3 regions of the Promicromonospora sp. NPDC059942 genome follow, and region 2 is predicted to be linked to each of the others. Evidence: riboswitches for the same ligand, from Rfam matches in the RefSeq annotation. Region 2 holds a riboswitch; each other region holds the start of a gene.
What was found. A riboswitch is a leader RNA that binds a small molecule or an ion and turns the genes downstream of it on or off. The one in region 2 is predicted to bind cyclic di-AMP.
Positions count from the first base shown of each region.

Region 1: it holds a riboswitch for cyclic di-AMP, as region 2 does, so the genes downstream of both, ACFV9Q_RS28655 (C40 family peptidase) here and ACFV9Q_RS27180 (C40 family peptidase) in region 2, are expected to answer to the same signal.
Region 3: it holds a riboswitch for cyclic di-AMP, as region 2 does, so the genes downstream of both, ACFV9Q_RS20430 (C40 family peptidase) here and ACFV9Q_RS27180 (C40 family peptidase) in region 2, are expected to answer to the same signal.

Region 1 is NZ_JBHWLR010000038.1:15,028-17,280, forward strand. Features, by position in the region: gene ACFV9Q_RS28650 (phytoene desaturase family protein) at 1-523, opposite strand, end outside; cyclic di-AMP (ydaO/yuaA leader) riboswitch at 652-831, shown strand; gene ACFV9Q_RS28655 (C40 family peptidase) at 832-1,716, shown strand; gene ACFV9Q_RS28660 (NAD(P)-dependent oxidoreductase) at 1,858-2,253, shown strand, end outside.
Region 2 is NZ_JBHWLR010000029.1:25,883-28,135, reverse strand. Features, by position in the region: gene ACFV9Q_RS27180 (C40 family peptidase) at 1-816, opposite strand, end outside; cyclic di-AMP (ydaO/yuaA leader) riboswitch at 820-972, opposite strand; gene ACFV9Q_RS27175 (FAD-binding oxidoreductase) at 1,180-2,253, opposite strand, start outside.
Region 3 is NZ_JBHWLR010000013.1:113,736-115,988, reverse strand. Features, by position in the region: gene ACFV9Q_RS20435 (universal stress protein) at 1-480, opposite strand, end outside; gene ACFV9Q_RS20430 (C40 family peptidase) at 644-1,288, opposite strand; cyclic di-AMP (ydaO/yuaA leader) riboswitch at 1,441-1,633, opposite strand; gene ACFV9Q_RS20425 (metal-dependent transcriptional regulator) at 1,785-2,253, opposite strand, start outside.

The sequences.
Region 1 (2,253 bases), on a different contig from region 2:
GTGCGCTCCAGGCCTCCTCGCCCACGCCGTCGGACACGAGACGCCGGACGGTGGCGCGCGGGAGCAGGGGCTCGGTGAGTGTCGGGGCGAGGCGGCGGGCCACCTCGGTGGTCATCGCGTAGAACCGGCCCCAGGCCTCGAAGTCGGCGTCGGAGCCGGTCAGGCGGCGGAACGAGGCGCGGGTGGCGGCGTCGTCCTGGGTGTCGACCAGCAGGCCGCCGTCGGCCACGGGGGTGTAGGAGGAGAAGCGGCGGCGGATGAGGCGGACCGGGAGGCCGAGCTCGTCGACGATCCGGCGCGGGAGGAGCGAGACGAGGTAGGAGTAGCGCGACAGGCGGGCGTCGACGCCCGCGAACGGGCGGGCCGAGACGGCGGCGCCGCCCACGTGGTCGGCGCGCTCCAGGACGAGGACCGAGCGCCCGCCGCGGGCCGCGTAGGCCGCCGCGGTGAGGCCGTTGTGACCGCCGCCGACGACGACGACGTCGTACCGGGCGCGCAGGGTGTCGAGCGGGGAATCGGGCATGCACGCCATGGTGACACGCGGCACTCATTGCCAGGAACGTTCCATCACAAGACGGTATGTGACCTAATCGTGACATTTACGCAACGGACGAGTACGGTCGATCTCGCCGCTCCAGCAACGGGGAGGTCCAGGCCCGGACGCCGAATCCTGTCACCGGTCCTGAGCAGCCAGAACGTGACAGGGGCGGGGGAACCAGGTAAGCCGGGCACGCGAGTGTCCTCGGGGTGAAGCCTCCTTGTGAGGCCGGGTGATCGCTCTCCCCATCCGAACCCGACAGCTCACCTCGTAGGCGTCCGAGGAGATCACTGGTGACCGTACTCACCGACCGCACCCACGACTGGGCGGACGACCAGGCAAACCGACCCAGCAACCGGGGGCGGCACCGCGCCGAGGGCCCCGCTCTCACCCCCTTCACCGCTCTGACCCAGACAGCAGCCGAGAATGCCGCCCGTACCGGCGCCATCGCGGTCGTCACGTCCGGCATGCTCGCGTCGGTCTTCACCCAGACCGCCCACACCGCGCCTGCCGAGTCCCACACCCAGACCACGCTCGCGAACAAGACGTTCGACACCAAGACCCGTGCGGGCCTGGCCGAGAACCTCGTGACCAAGGTCGAGGTCGCCCACGACGCCGACTTCCAGTCCGAGAAGGGTCGCGTCACAGTGACCCCGTACGCCGAGACGGACGCCGGCATCGCCGAGGCCAAGGCGAAGGCGGAGGCCGAGGCGCGCGCCAAGGCCGAGGCGGAAGCCAAGGCGAAGGCCGAGGCGGAGGCGAAGGCCGCCGCCGAGGCTGCGGCGGCAGCAGCCGCCGAGGCCGAGGCCGCCGCGGCGGCAGCGTCCGAGTCCTCCGCGGACCTCGGCCAGCAGGCCGTCAACCTCGCCCTCGAGTACGTGGGCGTGCCCTACGTGTGGGGCGGAGCCTCCCCCAGCGGCTTCGACTGCTCCGGGCTCATCCAGTACGTCTACGCCCAGCTCGGGGTCAGCCTCCCGCACAGCTCGGCCTCGATGTCGACGGTCGGCTACCAGGTCTCCGCCGCGGAGGCCCAGCCGGGCGACATCGTCTGGACGTCCGGCCACGTCTCGCTCTACGCGGGCAACGGCATGGTCGTCGAGGCCCAGCAGGAGGGCGTCCCCGTGCACTACACGGAGATGTGGCAGACCAACCCGGTCTTCATCCGGGTGACGGGCTGACGCCTCCCGGCACATCACGCAGTACCCGCACGACTCGCAAGAACCCCCGGCACAGAGCGCCCGCCCGGCCGTCCCGAGGTTCCCCTCGGACAAGCCGGACGGGCGCTCTGCTTCGTGCCCCGGTCGGGTAACGTCCCCGGCGTGAAGATCCTCGTACCGGACGTGCCCTTCGACCTCGACTTCCCGTCCCTGCTGCCCGACGGCGGAGCCTCCTTCGCGCCCGGCGGCACCGACACCGTCGCCACCTACGCGATGAACGAGCCGATCCCTGCCGAGCACACCGACGCCGAGCTGCTCGTCACCTGGTCCAGCCCGCCCAAGATCGTGGCCGACGCCGCCGAGCGGCTGACCGGCCTGCGCTGGGTGCAGACCCTGTCGGCGGGCCCGGACGTCGCGCTGCGCTCCGGGTTCGCGCCCGACGTCGTCATCTCTTCGGGGCAGTCGCTGCACGACGACACCGTCACCGAGCACGCGCTGGCCCTGATCCTGGCGTCGGTCCGCCGGATCGATGTGTCCCTGGCCGCGCAGCGGGAACAC
Region 2 (2,253 bases):
GCTGTCCTGCCAGATCTTGGACTCCCGGACGGTCTGGCCGGGGACCGGGGCCTCGATCTGCATGCCGTTGCCGGTGTAGATGGAGACGTGGCCCGGGGACCAGATGATGTCGCCCGGCAGCGCGTCGGCCGCGGAGACCTCGGTGCCGGAATTGCGCTGCGCCGCCGAGGAGTGCGGCAGGGTGATGCCGATCTGGGCGTAGACGTAGGACGTGAAGCCCGAGCAGTCGAACCCGGCGGGGGTCGCACCGGCCCAGACGTAGGGGACGCCGAGGTACTGCATCGCGATGTCGACGATCTTGGACCCGGAGCTGGCGGCCGGGGCTGCCTTCTCCGCGGGCTTCTCGGCGACGGTCGTCGCCTTGACCTCCTGCTTGGCGGGCTCGGCCTCGACGACAGGCTCAGCCTCGACGACGGGCTCGGGCTCCGGCTCCGGCTCGGGAGCCGGCGTCACCTTGATGGTGCCGGTCTCCAGCGCGAACTCGCTGTCCGCGGCGACCTTCACAGCGGGGGCGGTGTCCACCTTCGCCGTGGTCAGGGCGGCGGTGGCCACCTCGGCGTCGGTCGACTTCTGCGTGGCGTCCTGGACGGCGTCGCGCACGGCCTCGAGCTCAGCGGTGTTCGTGCTGGGGTCGTTCGCGGGGGCGGCGTTGGCCGGGATGCCGAGCAGGGAGATGAGGAGTCCCGATCCGGCGGCGACGACCGCGCCACGGCGGGCGGTCGCGGAGATGCCGCGGGATGCGGCACGGGAGATCGGGGTCAGCGGGGTGAGGGGTGCGTGGGCAGCACGATGGCGCCCGGGCATGCGTGTGGTCACAGCAATTTCTCCCGGCGCCTACGAGGTGAGCTGTCGGATTCGGATCGGAGAATGACCCGGCCGCGTCCTGCTGGTGCGGCTTCACCCCAAGGGCACCTGGCGGTGCCCACGTACTTGGTTCCCCCGTCCCTGTCATCTGTTCAGAGCAGTCTCGTGACGGTGACAGGGCTCGGCGTCCACCACGAGTGCCCACGGAATTCCCCGCGAGCGGGACCGACCGTAGCCCGCCTGGGCCCGAAAGTCACGATCGCGTTACGGACATCCCGGTCGGCGCTGGAGCTATTGACCGGAATGTCCGACCTACGCTAATGCGGTGGGCGCCGTACGGATCGAGGACGGTGCCCACCGGGCCGAAGGTCCCGACTAGGACATCTGTCCAGGTCGCACATTGTGGTTCCGGGCGAACAGGTTGCTCGGGTCGTACTGCCGCTTGACCGAGGCGAGCCGCTCGTAGGTCGACTTCGGGTAGACGTCTGTGACGTCCGTCTCATCCGCTGTCGTGAGGAAGTTCGCGTACGCCCCGCTGAGATACGGAGCCAGCCGGCCCCAGAGCCCGTCCAGCACCGGCCGCGCGGCCTCGATCACGGGTGCCGGGCCCCCGGTGAAGGTCGTGACCATGAGCTCCGCACCCCGGTGGGCGTACGCGGTGGCGTCGCCCGGCACGCGGGACACCGCGCCGCCGAGGCTCCGGATCGAGATCGACGGCGCGCCCGGCGACGTGCCGGTCTCGGCGAGGATCCGCAGGGTCTCGGCGACCGACTCCTGGTCCACGAGGCCGTCGTGGGCCACCACGTGGATGCCGGGCGGCGGCGTCCCGCCCTCCACCAGGACGTCCGCGTAGGCCATCAGCTCGACGTCGTCCGCGACGACCGTCCCGAGCTTGCGGAGGGGCTCCAGGGCCCGCGCCGCGGCGTCCGCGTCGTCGCCGTCGAACGCCACGTGGATCTCCACCGGCGCCTCCGGCCCGCCCGCGAGCGGGTTGGCGAGGTTCGCGATGGAGGTGAGCTCCTCCGGCGCGGTGCGGAGGTAGTCCGCCCAGCCCTGGAGCACGGTGGCGGCCTCGGCCGCGGGGAACGAGACCTTGCCGAAGAAGACGCGCGTGGTGCGGTGCGCCGCGAAGTCGAACGACGTCACGACGCCGAAGTTGCCGCCGCCGCCACGGATCGCCCAGAACAGGTCCGGGTGCTCGTCGGCGCTCGCGGTGACGACGTCGCCGTCGGCGGTGACCACCTGGGCGGCCACGACGTTGTCGAGGGCCAGCCCGTACTTCCGGACCTTCCAGCCGATGCCGCCGCTCAGCGTCAGGCCGCCGACGCCGACGCTCCGGGTGTCGCCCGAGGAGATCGCGAGGTCGTGCGGGGCCAGCGCGTCCACGACCTGGCCCCAGTTGGCGCCGCCGCCGATCCGCACGAGGTGGCGCGCGGGGTCGACAGGGTC
Region 3 (2,253 bases), on a different contig from region 2:
CGACTCGAGGTCCGGCGGCGTCCAGGAGACGCCGCGGTTGGTCTCGGCGCGCAGCGGCACCACCACCACCGGGCACTTCGCGTGCGCGGGGAGCGCGGACGACACCGTGCCCAGCAGCCGCTCCGTGAACCCGCCCCGGCCCCGCGTCCCGACCACGGCGAGCCCGTAGTCGGTGGACAGCTCCACGAGCACGCCCGCGGCGTCACCGGTCGCGACCTCCGTCGTGGCGCGGACCCCGGCGTCGGCCACGCGGTTCTCCGCCTCGACCAGGACCGCCTTGGCGCCCTCCTGGATCGTCGTGTCGTCCAGCGCGGCGTACCCGCCGTCGAGCGACGCGGCGGTGAACGACGGCAGGGAGTAGCTGCACACGATGTGCAGCGCCCAGCCCACGCGGTGCGCGTAGGCGGTAGCCCAGTCCAGCGCGTGCAGACTCGCGGCCGATCCGTCCACCCCGACCAGTACGACCTCGGATCGTGTCATCGCCAGTCCTTTCCTCAGCAGTGCATCTTTGCCCTCCAACGCTACCGGCGGGGCGCCGGTCGTGGGTATCCGGAGGCAAAAAGACGGCAGAAAGATGGCAAAGCAGAGCGCCCGCCCGAATCTCCCCGGACAGGCGCTCTGCTGCGGTACTGCGTGGCTGCGGTCAGCCCAGGCGGATGAACGTGGGGTTCGACTGCCAGATGGTGCGGAAGTCGACCACGGTGCCCGGCTTGGACGCGTCGATCATGGTGTTGCCACCGGCGTAGATCGAGACGTGACCGGGGGTCCACATCAGGTCGCCCGGCTGGGCCTGCGACGCCGGCACCTGGGTGCCGTAGCCGGCCTGCGCCGACGAGGAGTGCGGCAGCGAGATGCCGAGCTGCGCGAAGACGTACGAAGTAAAGCCCGAGCAGTCGAAACCACTCGGGCTGGAGCCGCCGGAGACGTACGGGACGCCGATGTAGCGGCTGGCGATGGAGATCACGGAGTTGCCGATCGCCGACGCCGGGATGTCGACGGACGAGGAGGCGGTCGACACGGCGCTGGCCGCGGCCTCTGCTGCCTCGGCGGCGGCCGCCTCAGCGGCCTCCTCGGCTTCCTGGGCGGCCAGCTCGGCCTGGTAGTCCTCGTTGTCGGCGGCCGAGACCACCGAGACGGCGGACTTCTCGACGCTCAGCTCGGCGTCGGGCGCGACGGTCACGACAGGTGCGTTCGACAGGGACTCGCGAGCCTGGGACGTCAGCGCGTTGAGGTCCACCGAGTTCATCTTGGCGTGGCCGGTCTCCATCGGAGCGGCCTGCGCTGCCATCGCGCCACCGAACGTGGAGACCAGGAGCGCGCCACCTGCGGCGGCAACCGCGGTACGACGACCAACGGCGGCGTTCTGAGCAAGCTCGGTGAGCGGAGTCACGGGGCGTCGCGCAGCACGATGGCGTGCGCGGGTGGTACGTGCGGTCACGTAGTACCTCTCCTTGTACGCCTTCGAGGTCAGCTGTCGGGTTCGGGTGGGAGAAATCACCCGGCCGTGCATTCCCGAAGGATTACCCGGCTTCACCCCTAGGACGCACCCTGGCGCCCAACGGTGGGTCCCCCGCCTCTGTCATGCGGTCGTCTTGGGGCCCCGGCCGGTGACAGAGTTCGGCGTCCGTCCGAGGACTCTCACGAAAAAGACTCCGTGAGAGCGATCTGAACGTACCCGACCTCACCCCCGATGTCACGTTCCGGCAACGAATGTCATGGCGTGTCGGGAACGTGGCCTCACCTTTCCGACAAAGCGGAAGGTTTGGGACACCCTCGGGTGCGGTTCAGGCGGTCGCGACGAAGAGGTGGCGCGCCAGGTCCTCACCGAGCTCCAGCGCCGTCCCGGCGCCGTCGACGGTCACCGTGTAAGTCCCGTCGCTGAGCTCGGCCGTGATCCGCGAGCCGGGCACGAGGCCGGCGTCGGACAGGCGGGCCAGCAGCTCGACGTCCGTCTGCAGCGGCTCCGCGATCCGGGTGAGGGACGCCGCGAGCGGCTCGCCCTTCACGCCCTTCTTGGCCGCCGCCTCGAACGCGGAGGGCAGCGAGATGACCCCGGCCAGGAACGGCACGTCCGTGTAGGCCTCGCCGAGCTCCGACAGGCCGGGGATCGGGTTGCCGTACGGGTCGTGGTGGGGGTGGTCGAGCAGGCCGACGAGGCGCTTCTCCACGAGGTCGCTCATCACGTGCTCCCAGCGGCAGGCCTCGACGTGCACGTGCTCCCAGTCGAGCTTGATCACGTCGGTCAGCAGGCGC